DNA from 3 places in the Pseudomonas sp. IT-P12 genome. Region 2 is predicted to be linked to each of the others. Evidence: predicted binding sites of a transcription regulator. Region 2 holds the regulator's gene; each other region holds the start of a gene.

Region 1 (4,237 bases), on a different contig from region 2:
CCCTGAAGGCAAATGTGGCGAAGGCAAGTGCGGCGATGCGTCGATGGCAAAAACCGACACCGACGGTGACGGCAAAGTGTCCCGCGCCGAATTCAAGAAAGTCGCGCCCAACTCCGACTTCGACAAGATCGACACCAACCATGACGGTTTCATCGACGAGCAGGAGGCTTACGACAACGTCAAAGCCAACTTCGAAGCCAACGGCAAGAAAATGCCCAAAGGCCTGTTCGAGCACCTGAAAGACCGCGACGGCGCCTGAGCCTCAAAAGCAAAAGCCGCGCTTTCCGATGGGAAAGCGCGGCTTTTTTACGTCAGTCGACTTTACACCCGGAAGCGCTGGACCATGCCCTGCAGGGTATTGGCCAGCTTCGACAGCTCATGGCTGGAGGTGCTGGTCTGGTCGGCGCCGGTGGCGGAGCGCACCGACAGGTCGCGGATATTCACCAGGTTGCGATCCACTTCCCGAGCCACTTGCGCCTGCTCCTCGGCGGCACTGGCAATCACCAGGTTGCGCTCGTGAATCTCATGCACTGACGAGGTGATCGCCACCAACGCCTCACCTGCCCGCTCGGCCAGTTGCAGCGTGCTGGCGGCACGGGTAGCGCTGGCGTTCATGGAGTCCAGCGCCAGGCTCGAACCGCTGCGCATGCCCTGGACCATCTGCTCGATTTCCAGGGTCGATTGCTGGGTGCGATGCGCCAGGGCGCGCACTTCATCGGCCACCACCGCAAAACCGCGACCACTTTCGCCGGCACGGGCCGCTTCGATGGCCGCATTGAGCGCCAGCAGGTTGGTCTGCTCCGCGATGGCCCTAATCACTTCCAGCACCTTGCCAATGTCCTGGGACTGATTGGCCAGCGATTGCACCAACTCACCGGTGTGCTGCACTTCACTGGCCAGGGCGCTGATGGCGTTGGCGGTTTCGCTCACCCGCTCCTGCCCCAGGTGTGCCGACTCGCTGGACTGACGGGTGGCATCGGACGTCGACACCGCGTTGCGGGCGACCTCTTCCACGGCGGTGGTCATCTCGTTGACCGCCGTGGCCGCCTGCTCGATCTCGTTGTTCTGTTGCTGCAGCCCCTGAGTGCTGTCGAGGGTGACGGCGTTCAGCTCATCCGCTGCGGCGGCCAGTTGCGTGGCCGAACCGCTGATGGCTTGCAAGGTTTCACGCAGGTTTTGCTGCATGGTCGCCAGCGCCTTGAGCAAGCGACTGACCTCATCGCTGCCATGGGTGGCGATAGGCCGGGTCAGGTCGCCCTGGGCCACGCTTTCAGCGGCGCTTACGGCTTCGCTCAGCGGACGGACAATGCTGCGGGTCAGCAACATGGCCAATGCCACGGTCGCCAGCGCTGCGAGCGCGATGAACAGGCTGACAATGGTCCGCGAGGTTTCATAGTGTGCAGCGGATTTCTCGCTTTCAACCACGACCTGCTTGGCGAACAGCTCCGCCAGGTCATTGAGCTGCTTGCCGGAGCCATCGACCACCGTTTTCATGTCGACCAGCAGCAACTTGGTCAATTCGTCGCGACGGCCCTGCTCGGCCAAGGTGAACGACTGGGCGATGCCGGCGCGATACGCGGTGAAGGTGGTTTTGAACTGGTCATACAAGGCGCGGCCTTCGGCGGTGTCGACCAGATGGTCATAGGCCGCGATTTTCTCGCCCAGCTCCTTGTCACGGGTGTCCATCTGGCCACGGTAGACGGGAATGTTTTTGGGGTCCTGGTCCAGCGCCATGCGCAGGGAAATGGTGCGGATGCGCAGCATCAGTTCACGGATCTCGTCGCCCCCGCGAATGCTCGGCAGCCATTGTTTTTCCACGGCGACCTCGCTCTCGCGAATGCTCGACATCTGCGCCAGGGCAAACACCCCGAGCAATGCCACCAGCACGGCGATCAAGGCAAACCCCAAGGCTGCCCGGGGAGCAATATTCAACTGACGAAGCAACATGACGAGCGCCTTTTTTTCTTGTAGTGACCAGAATTGGGGGTGGTGTCTGGCAGTCCCCCTTTCACGGGTTATCGGCGGGTTGTATGACGACTTAAGTGGTGACTTTGTCGCAGGCAAAAAAAAATCCCCGTATCTTTCGATACGAGGATTTTCAATATGGTCGGGGTAAGGGGATTCGAACTCCTGACATCCTGCTCCCAAAGCAGGCGCGCTACCGGACTGCGCTATACCCCGGTAAAAAAAAGGCACCTTTGAAGGCGCCTTCTTCGATCAGCGCTTTTGGCCTCTGATCTTAAGATTTGATTCCAGCATCACTGGTTTCAAAAATGGTGGGTCGTGTGGGATTCGAACCTACGACCAATTGGTTAAAAGCCAACTGCTCTACCAACTGAGCTAACGACCCAAATATGGTCGGGGTAAGGGGATTCGAACTCCTGACATCCTGCTCCCAAAGCAGGCGCGCTACCGGACTGCGCTATACCCCGATTTGAAATTGGCTCCGTGACCAGGACTCGAACCTGGGACCCAATGATTAACAGTCATTTGCTCTACCGACTGAGCTATCACGGAACTGCATATTTCAAGTTACAACAGTGAAGCTTGCTTCACCTCTTCAACCCGTTCGCATCGCTGCGTTCGTGTGTCTGAGGCGCGCTATTCTACAATCTTAAGCACCTCTGTCAACCCCTAAATCGCTTTCAAGTTAATGATTTGCAACTTATTTCAGATTTCTGCCCAGTGAGCGGAAACCCTTCCGGGTGACTGACTGCGGGGCGCACTTTACAAGCCTTTTCCTTTGAGTTCAACAACCTGACGAAAAAAAGGCCTCGCAATGCGAGGCCTCTTCGTTTCTACCGCCCGTCGGGATCAGGCAAAGACGATCTCGTCGTTCTCCACCACGCCCTTGGCGATGTCGCCAGGCATGAAACGGCCCGACAGGATCAACTGCGCCAGCGGGTTTTCGATCCAGCGCTGGATCGCTCGTTTGAGCGGCCGTGCGCCGTACACCGGGTCGTAACCCACCGCGATCAGCTTGTCCATGGCCTCCGGGCTGAGTTCGAGTTTCAGCTCGCGCTCGGCCAGGCGACTGCGCAGACGACCCAGCTGGATCTCGGTGATGCCCGCGATCTGATCCCGTGCCAATGGCTCGAAGATCACCACTTCGTCGACCCGGTTGATGAACTCAGGCCGGAAATGCGTGGAAATCGCATCCATCACTGCCGCGCGCTGCGCTTCACGATCACCGACCAGTTCCTGGATCTGCGTCGAGCCCAGGTTGGAGGTCATGACGATCACGGTGTTCTTGAAGTCCACCGTGCGGCCATGACTGTCGGTCAGGCGACCGTCTTCCAGCACTTGCAGCAGGATGTTGAACACATCCGGGTGGGCCTTCTCGACCTCGTCCAGCAGGATCACCGAATAAGGTTTGCGACGCACCGCCTCGGTCAGGTAACCGCCCTCTTCATAACCGACGTAGCCCGGTGGCGCACCGATCAAGCGAGCCACGGAATGTTTCTCCATGAACTCGGACATGTCGATGCGCACCATCGCTTCTTCGGTGTCGAAGAGGAACTCGGCCAGCGCCTTGCACAACTCGGTTTTACCGACACCGGTCGGGCCGAGGAACATGAACGAACCGCTGGGCCGATTCGGGTCGGCCAATCCGGCCCGCGAACGCCGCACCGCGTTGGAAACCGCGACCACCGCTTCTTCCTGGCCAATGACGCGCTGGTGCAACAGGCTTTCCATTTTCATCAGCTTGTCGCGCTCGCCCTCGAGCATTTTCGACACTGGAATGCCGGTCCATTTCGACACGACTTCAGCGATCTCTTCTTCGGTCACCTTGCTGCGCAGCAGCTGGTTTTCACTCTGGCCATGCTGGTCGACCATCTGCAGGCTGCGCTCCAGGTCCGGGATCACCCCGTATTGCAGCTCGGCCATGCGGTTCAGGTCACCTTTACGACGGGCCGCCTCCAGTTCCTGGCGGGACTGTTCGATTTTCTGCTGGATCTGTGCAGAACCCTGGACTTCGGCTTTCTCCGAGTTCCAGATTTCTTCGAGGTCCGAATACTCGCGCTCGTGGCGAGCGATTTCTTCCTGGAGTTTTTCCAGGCGCTTGATCGCCGCTTCGTCGCTTTCTTTCTTCAGTGCCTGGGATTCCACCTTCAACTGAATGAGGCGGCGCTCCAGACGGTCCAGCACTTCCGGCTTGGAGTCGATTTCCATGCGGATGCGGCTGGCGGCTTCGTCGATCAGGTCGATGGCCTTGTCCGGCAACTGGCGATCAGTG
Region 2 (4,237 bases):
ATTGAGCTCATGGATCAGTTGCACCGCGTCGCCGAACTTGCCTTTTTCAAGGCTTTCGACCAGTTCGACCGCATGTTTTTTCAGGGTCGACTCAAAGTCGCCCTGTGAAGATTCTTTGTGGTCCATAGCTCCCCCGTGGCGCCGTGACTCAACCGATGCGTTCGAAAATCTTCTCGATTTTTTCTTTCAACGCCTGGGCCGTGAAGGGTTTGACCACATAACCGTTTACACCGGCCTGGGCCGCTTCGATGATCTGCTCGCGCTTGGCTTCAGCCGTCACCATCAGTACCGGCAGGTGCTTGAGCTTTTCGTCGGCGCGCACGTGGCGCAGCAGATCGATACCGGTCATGCCGGGCATGTTCCAGTCGGTGACCAGAAAGTCGATGCTTCCGCTGTTGAGAACCGGAATGGCGGTGGTGCCATCGTCAGCCTCGACCGTGTTGGTGAACCCAAGGTCACGCAACAGGTTCTTGATGATCCGCCGCATCGTTGAGAAGTCATCAACGATGAGGATTTTCATGTTCTTGTCCAATTCGACCTCCAAGCAGTCTTAAACGCGCCCAGCACCTGGACGCGCCATTTCAATCAATTCGGCAGAGCACTCAATGACTGTCTGGAGCACAACAGATCGAGACCGGCGTGGTTCAACACCACACCAGCCACGTTCGCAGTGTCCCCACACTGCCTTCAGCGCGCTCGCCACTCCCCCAAACGCCCCCGCAAACGGGCCGCGCACTGGCTGTGTAACTGGCTGACCCGAGATTCACTGACCCCCAGGACTTCACCGATTTCCTTGAGATTCAACTCTTCGTCGTAGTACAGCGCCAACACCAGTCGCTCGCGCTCCGGCAAATTGGCAATCGCGTCCGCCAACGCCGCCTGGAAGCGTTCATCTTCCAGGTCGCGTGACGGCTCGAGATGAGCACTCGCGCCATCCTCGTGCAGCCCTTCGTGTTCGCCGTCCTGCAACAGATCGTCGAAACTGAATAACCGGCTGCCCAGGGTGTCGTTCAAAATCCCGTAATAATCGTCGAGACTCAATTGGAGTTCGGCCGCAACCTCGTGATCTTTAGCGTCACGGCCGGTTTTAGCTTCAATCGAGCGAATCGCGTCGCTGACCATGCGGGTATTGCGGTGGACCGAACGTGGCGCCCAGTCCCCCTTGCGCACTTCATCAAGCATGGCGCCGCGGATTCGAATGCCCGCGTACGTCTCGAAACTGGCGCCTTTGCTGGCGTCGTATTTGGTCGATACTTCCAGCAGGCCGATCATGCCGGCCTGGATCAGGTCTTCGACCTGGACACTGGCCGGCAGACGCGCCAGCAAGTGGTAGGCAATGCGTTTGACCAGTGGCGCGTAACGCTCGATCAGCTCGTACTGCGCGTCACGCGCCGACTTCTTGTAGAGGTTGTAACCGCTGGCTGTCATAGCACGGGTCCTGCCGTTTGTTGCACGAGGCGCTCGACGAAAAACTCCAGGTGCCCACGCGGATTGGCGGGCAGCGGCCAGGTATCGACCTTTTGTGCGATGGCCTTGAAGGCCAGGGAGCACTTGGAACGCGGGAAGGCTTCGTAGACGGCGCGCTGCTTCTGGACGGCCTTGCGCACGCTTTCGTCGTAGGGCACCGCGCCGACGTATTGTAAGGCGACGTCCAGGAAGCGATCCGTGACCTTCGTCAACTTGGCGAACAGGTTGCGCCCTTCCTGCGGGCTCTGGGCCATGTTGGCCAGGACGCGGAAGCGGTTCATGCCGTAGTCGCGGTTCAACAGTTTGATCAGCGCGTAGGCATCGGTGATGGAGGTCGGCTCGTCACAGACCACCAGCAGCACTTCCTGCGCGGCGCGAACGAAGCTGACTACCGAGTCACCAATACCCGCAGCGGTGTCGATCACCAGCACGTCGAGGTTGTCACCGATATCGCTGAACGCCTGGATCAGGCCGGCATGCTGGGCCGGGCTCAGGTGCACCATGCTCTGGGTGCCGGACGCTGCCGGGACGATGCGGATGCCACCGGGCCCCTGCAACAATACGTCACGCAGCTCACAGCGGCCTTCGATCACGTCGGCCAGCGTGCGTTTGGGTGTCAGGCCCAGCAGAACGTCGACGTTTGCCAGCCCCAGGTCGGCGTCCAGCAGCATGACGCGCCGGCCAAGCTCAGCCAGGGCCAGGGACAAGTTCACTGACACGTTAGTCTTCCCGACGCCACCTTTGCCGCCGGTCACCGCGATCACCTGTACGGGATGCATGCTGCCCATGTTATTTCTTTACCTTGTCTTGCATAGACGGAGGCCACATTACTGGCTGCGCGTTCGTAAACGGAACAATGCCTGGCAGACCATCGATGTAGGTACAAAAAATGTTCATTACCTCAGCCGACCTGCTTGGTCGGGCTGTGGTAGATATCAGCGAACATGTCAGCCATGGCTTCTTCGCTGGGTTCTTCCTGCATTTGCACGCTGACGGCGCGACTGACCAGTTGATGACGACGCGGCAGATGCAGGTCATCCGGAATCCGCGGGCCATCGGTCAGGTAAGCCACCGGCAACTCATGACTGATTGCCAGGCTCAACACCTCGCCCAGACTTGCCGTTTCATCCAGTTTAGTCAGGATGCAGCCAGCGAGCCCGCAGCGCTTGTAACTGTGATAAGCAGCCGTTAGAACCTGTTTCTGGCTGGTGGTTGCCAACACCAGGTAATTTTTTGCCCGGATGCCACGACCGGCCAGGCTTTCAAGCTGCATGCGCAGGGCCGGATCGCTGGCCTGCAGGCCTGCGGTATCGATCAGCACCACGCGCTTGCGCAGCAGGGGATCCAGCGCCTGCACCAGGGACTGGCCCGGATCGACGTGGGTCACCGACACATTGAGAATCCGCCCAAGGGTCTTGAGTTGCTCCTGAGCGCCGATGCGGTAGCTGTCCATGCTGACCAGCGCAATGCTCTGCGCGCCGTACTTGAGCACGTAACGGGCAGCCAGCTTGGCCAGCGTGGTGGTCTTGCCCATGCCGGCCGGACCGACCATGGCAATCACACCCCCTTCTTCCAGCGGCTCGACTTCCGGCGTGCTGATCATCCGAGCCAGGTGTGCCAGCAACATGCGCCAGGCCTGGCGAGGCTCCTCGACGTCGGAAATCAACGCCAGCAGGTCGCGGGACAACGGACCGGACAAACCGATGCGCTGCAGGCGACGCCAGAGGTTGGCCTGTGCCGGGGCATTGCCCTGCATCTGGCTCCAGGCCAGCGAGCCGAGCTGGACTTCCATCAGCTCGCGCAGGCTGTTGAGCTCGAAACGCATCGATTCCAATGCCCGCGGATCCACGCCGGCAGGCGCCGGTGCCGGGGCAGGTGCCGCACGGCGCGGCTCGGTGTAGGTCGGCTCGATCAGTGGCTCGGCAGCGGTGAGCGGCAGGCCGGCGAACAGTTGGCGATTGGTCGACTTGTCGCTCTCGCCCTCGTTGCGCAGGCTCAACTCGGCCTGGGCGTTGACGATCCGCGACTGGGTCTTGCGCAGCTCATCCTCGAGTTCCATGTTCGGAACGCGCGGGGCCAGCGCCGACAGCTTGTAATCCAGGGCTGCCGTGAGCTCGACACCACCGGCGATCCGGCGGTTGCCGATGATGGCGGCATCAGCGCCCAGCTCATCACGAACCAGTTTCATGGCCTGGCGCATATCGGCGGCGAAAAAACGCTTAACTTGCATAAACCACTACCTCAGCCATTGGGCCCTACTGTCGCAACGATGGTCACTTGCTTGTTGTCAGGGATTTCCTGGTAAGCCAACACGTGCAAACCGGGAACTGCCAGGCGGCCGAATCGCGACAGCATCGCGCGGACCGGACCCGCCACCAGCAGGATGACCGGTTGACCTTGCATTTCCTGACGCTGCGCCGCTTCGATCAACGACCGCTGCAGCTTCTCAGCCATGCTTGGCTCCAGCAAAACGCCCTCTTCCGAGCCTTGTCCTGCCTTCTGCAGACTATTGAGCAAAATTTGTTCCAACCTGGGCTCCAGAGTGATAACTGGCAGCTCGGACTCAGTCCCTACAATGCTTTGGACGATTGCGCGGGATACGCCAACGCGCACGGCGGCCACCAGCGCGGCAGTATCTTGACTCTTGGCGGCATTGTTCGCGATGGCTTCGGCAATGCTGCGGATGTCGCGCACCGGCACCTGCTCGGCCAACAGCGCCTGCAGAACCTTGAGCAACTGCGACAGCGACACCACGCCCGGCACCAGCTCC
Region 3 (4,237 bases), on a different contig from region 2:
CAGATCGCCACCCTCACCGAAACACCGCTGGAAACGGTCAAGAGCCGCTTGCGTTACGCCCAGCAAAAACTGCGTCGGCTGCTGGCCGAGGAGGTACTGACATGACTGACGCCCGTCCTGCACCCGAAGAGCAAGTGCTTGAGCATTACCGTGAACAGGCGCCAGGCGAACCGCCGGCCCATCTGGATGCGTTCATCCTCGCGGCCGCGCAACGTGAAGTCCCCGCGCCAAAACCGAACCTGTGGCAACGCTGGGTCCGGGCTTGCCAGAAACCCCGATGGCAGGTCGCTTTCGCCAGCCTGGTCGGCGTCGCCCTGATGCTGGCGCTGGTGCAACCCGCGCCGGAACGGGAATCCGCTGGCGACTTCGCCCCCAAAGCGTCCGCACCGATCACCAAAAAGGAGTCCATGCAGGCGCCAGCGTCAGTCGCGCGCTCATTGTCCACGCCGGCCCCGGCTGCACCGATGGCCGATTTCGCCGCCCCTGCGCCGAGCGAGTCGATCAGCGCCGAAAGGGCCGATGAAGCAACAGTCAGCAAGCGCGCCGCCGTCCCGGTGAAAACCCTGGATGAGCAATTGCGTGAAGTGCTGCGCCTGCAGAATGCCGGCCAGACACAGGCGGCGGATGACCTGCTGGCCGCACTGCACAAACGTTTTCCCAAGGAAAACCTCAGCGCCCGGCTCAAGCAATTGCAGAAAAACTGAAATGCGCAGCGGCCAGCCATTTGGCATCAGCGCCCGAAAACGCGCACTATCGACGCATAGCCGATGCGTTGGAGGATGCCGTGGCAAAAAAAATCGATCGCATCGCGCAAATGCTCAATTGCCCGGACAAGGGCGAGGAACTGCGACGAGCCATTACCGAGAGTCGTAAGGAGTTTCTGCTGGCGAAGCAGGCCGAAGAAGCCCTCGACGACCACGTCGTTGAGGAAGAGGATTTCCAGGACGACGAGGATGATTACGACGAGTTTGACTGGACCACCGAATGAAAAGAAACCACTTCGGCGGTTTTATAACGATGGAAGTTTTTCCGGTTAACCGAACAATATAATTAACATTTCGTCCTGTGGCAGTTATTGGCAGCCGGGTTTTATCCAGGGTCGTCGTTGTAACAATGCCGGTCAATGGAGCGGCCAGCGATAAGCTCATCTGTAGATCAGGCGCGGATTCGCCCGGTGCCCCAGGATTCCGGAGCTTGGGGCGCTGGCGAAACTGTCAAATTCCTTTTTACACCGGGTTGTATCTCGCAGAACTTGGAGAGGTTGGAATATCGAACGCCCTTTATCGAAAGTGTAAGTGCAGGCGAACTGCCATTAATGTTTTCGATGTTGGGTCCGATAAAAATGATACTCGCCCAGCTTGGATTGCCGGGCATGCATTGGATTCTCCGCCATGTTCCTGCGTAATCTGCGCCTGCAAACCAAACTGTTGTTGGCACTGACGGTTGTCAACTTGATCAGTATTGCGTCCTTCATCAGTTACGCCCAGTACTCCAAATCCGAAGATATTCGTCAGCAGATCGATAACCGCCTGCGGACCGTCGCCTACGCGGTGCCGCGCCTGCTCGGTGAGGACTATCTTGAACGCACGCGCCAGGTCAGCGGCCTGAAAGCGGGAGAGTACGAGGCGCAGGTACAGAACCTTGGCGAATACGCGGCGCAGGTCGATCTCAAGTACGCCTACGGCCTGATGGTCGATGGCCAGGGGCAAGTGTTCTACCTGGCCGACAGTGCCAGTGCCAAGGACATCGCCAGTGGCACCTACTCCAAACACCTGGAGCACTATGTCGACGCCAGCCCCGCAGTGGTCGAGGCGGCCCGAAGCGGTCAGGTGCAATTCGATGAGTACACCGACAGCTTTGGCAGTTTCCGCTCCATTTTCCTGCCGCTGCGCAGCGCCACCGGGCAGCCCTTTGTCGTCGGTGTCGACGTCACGCTCGACGCCCTTGCACAGGCCATCCAGGCCAGTCTCCACCGCTTGTTGTTGATCGGCGCTGCGACCTTCATGGTCGGGCTGCTGCTGTCCTGGCTGGCCGCGCGCATGCTGGTGCGTGGGATTCATCACCTCACCGGCCAGTTGAACCACATCGCCGAGCGGCGGGATTTGTCCACGACCGTCACCGTCCTCAATGGCGATGAAATGGGGCAGATGGGCACGCACCTGTCGAGCTTACTTCAGGACCTGCGCCAGACCCTGGGCAGCGCTTCCGGCATGGCCGACAGCAATCAGCGGCTGGCGGAAATATTCCTGCAGCTCTCCGACGAGATTACCCAGCGCATCCAGCAGGCGGGCGGGCAGTTGGCCGATATCAACCAGCACGGCCAATCGATTCGTCAGGCGGCCGAGGATTCCTCGAGCCTGGCCGACACCGTGCGCGGCGACCTGCAATCCGCGGTCGGCGAGTTGAGCCGAACCCATCAGGAGTTGCAGCGGCTGATCGGCGACGTGCACCAGAGCACCTCGGCCAGTATCGAGCTGGCGGGCGACCTGCAACACCTGAGCCGCGAGGCCGAACAGATTGGCCAGGTGTTGCAGATGGTTGCCGGGATTTCCGACCAGACCAACCTGCTGGCCCTCAACGCCGCCATCGAAGCCGCGCGTGCCGGTGAAGCCGGGCGCGGTTTTGCGGTGGTCGCTGACGAAGTGCGCAAGCTGGCCGCACAAACCCAGGGAGTGCTGGGCGATGCCAACCAGGTAATCAACAGCGTCACCAGCGGTATTCGCCAGATCGCCGAACGCATGGGCAGTACCGCCGAACAGTCGCGCACCCTGGCCGTGACCTCCGACAGCACCCTGGGTGTCATCGATGGGTTGGTGCAGCAGATGGGCCGGGTCAGCGATACGATGGATCGTGCGCTGACCAGCAGTGAAGAAATCCAGCACGCGGTCACCGACATCGCCGGCCGTCTGGGCGGCATGCATGAAACCTTCGAACATACCCACCAGGGAATTGCCGAAATCCATGATTCGGCCACCGCACTGGGCAGCACGGCCCGGGCGCTCAAGGGCGGGCTGAGCGTGTTCCGGACCTGACTGCCCGCGCTGCCCGGACCTGCATCGCTAGCAGGCTCGCTCCTACAGAAATGGCGTTCCGGCCAATGGTAGTGGGGGGATGTTTAACCGGGCAGGGCGTTACTTCCTGCAAGCTACAAAGGCTTGCGTCGTTGCCTACGGCCACGCCAGAATCCGCCGGCTTGTGCGCTTTGGGACCGGTCGGTAGTTTGATTCGCATCACTGGTTGTCAGTGATCGGGTTTAGCAGCTCGCAGTGGTTGGTGAAGTGCATGACATCCTCTTCAGTCAGGTGACGCACCTGTACTTCAATGGCGGCTGTGCGTGGGGCGCCCTCGGGCGCGCCGGTTTGCTAACTCCCCGGTCTGCTAACCCGCGCACAGCCGCCACCATCGTTTAGCAGCGACGTGTGAACGGCTCCACTTCTGGAGTTAGTCAAATGTCCAAGACAGTCCCCGACCCACCCATCACCGAACCGGAGCAACCTGAAAGCCAAGGTTCGCTCTTCACCGTGAGCCCCCACATCAACACCGAAACCCTGCTCGCCAACGCCTCGGAGGACCTGCTGTCGATCCGCGCGCTCGCCGACGAGGTGGACGGCTCGCGCCGCTCAATAGCCCTGGCCATCAACCGTATGGCCGACGGTGTGCACCTGCTGGTCGAACGAGCCCTGGATCATCTGGACGACCCGGCAATGGCCGCCATCTTCGCCAGACAACAAAACCGCGTCGCTGACGCGTAGGCATCGGCCGTCAGGAATGGGCACTGGCTCATGTGGGGTGGGGCGAGACCGCCTGCCGGCGAGGGTGGTGCACAACGCAACCACCCGGCATCCGGCGGCCCAGGTAATCGTTGGCAAGCGCCGACAGGTCTCGTGCCCACAATGACGACGATACGGTATGGCGCCCACAAAAAAGCCCCAGACCTTGCGGCCTGAGGCTTTCTCGTTTTGACTATGGTGCACCAGGCGGGATTCGAACCCACGACCCCTGCCTTCGGAGGGCAGTACTCTATCCAGCTGAGCTACTGGTGCAACGCGGGCGCCATGATACTCATATGCATGGCAGGCGTCCATGCTGCTGATTCGACGGTGCTTTTTCAAAGCGTAACCCGGGTTTGCTACGCTGATCCGAAAAAAGCGGCAAAGGCGGCGTTTTCGTTCTTTTTTTCGAACAGGCTATTGTCCTTTACCCCCTTTGATCCTAGGATTCGTTTGAGATTTCAAAC

What was found. Region 2 encodes FliA, which starts transcription of late flagellar genes. Its sites were predicted from a motif close to CTAAAGTTTNNNNNNNNNNNGCCGNTAA; they were not measured.
Region 1: the regulator FliA is predicted to act here: its motif matches at 2,016-2,043, upstream of ACM6IM_RS00010 (methyl-accepting chemotaxis protein).
Region 3: the regulator FliA is predicted to act here: its motif matches at 1,313-1,340, upstream of ACM6IM_RS18445 (methyl-accepting chemotaxis protein).

Annotation. Positions count from the first base shown of each region.
Region 1 is NZ_CATKPY010000001.1:373-4,609, forward strand. Features, by position in the region: gene ACM6IM_RS00005 (EF-hand domain-containing protein) at 1-259, shown strand, start outside; gene ACM6IM_RS00010 (methyl-accepting chemotaxis protein) at 322-1,947, opposite strand; tRNA gene ACM6IM_RS00015 (tRNA-Pro) at 2,105-2,181, opposite strand; tRNA gene ACM6IM_RS00020 (tRNA-Lys) at 2,275-2,350, opposite strand; tRNA gene ACM6IM_RS00025 (tRNA-Pro) at 2,356-2,432, opposite strand; tRNA gene ACM6IM_RS00030 (tRNA-Asn) at 2,442-2,517, opposite strand; gene clpB (ATP-dependent chaperone ClpB) at 2,815-4,237, opposite strand, start outside.
Region 2 is NZ_CATKPY010000021.1:877,498-881,734, forward strand. Features, by position in the region: gene ACM6IM_RS13040 (protein phosphatase CheZ) at 1-126, opposite strand, end outside; gene ACM6IM_RS13045 (chemotaxis response regulator CheY) at 149-520, opposite strand; gene fliA (RNA polymerase sigma factor FliA) at 688-1,428, opposite strand; gene fleN (flagellar synthesis regulator FleN) at 1,425-2,255, opposite strand; gene flhF (flagellar biosynthesis protein FlhF) at 2,369-3,697, opposite strand; gene flhA (flagellar biosynthesis protein FlhA) at 3,709-4,237, opposite strand, start outside.
Region 3 is NZ_CATKPY010000023.1:39,609-43,845, forward strand. Features, by position in the region: gene ACM6IM_RS18430 (RNA polymerase sigma factor) at 1-105, shown strand, start outside; gene ACM6IM_RS18435 (hypothetical protein) at 102-704, shown strand; gene ACM6IM_RS18440 (hypothetical protein) at 725-988, shown strand; gene ACM6IM_RS18445 (methyl-accepting chemotaxis protein) at 1,392-3,032, shown strand; gene ACM6IM_RS18450 (DUF6124 family protein) at 3,450-3,752, shown strand; tRNA gene ACM6IM_RS18455 (tRNA-Arg) at 3,967-4,043, opposite strand.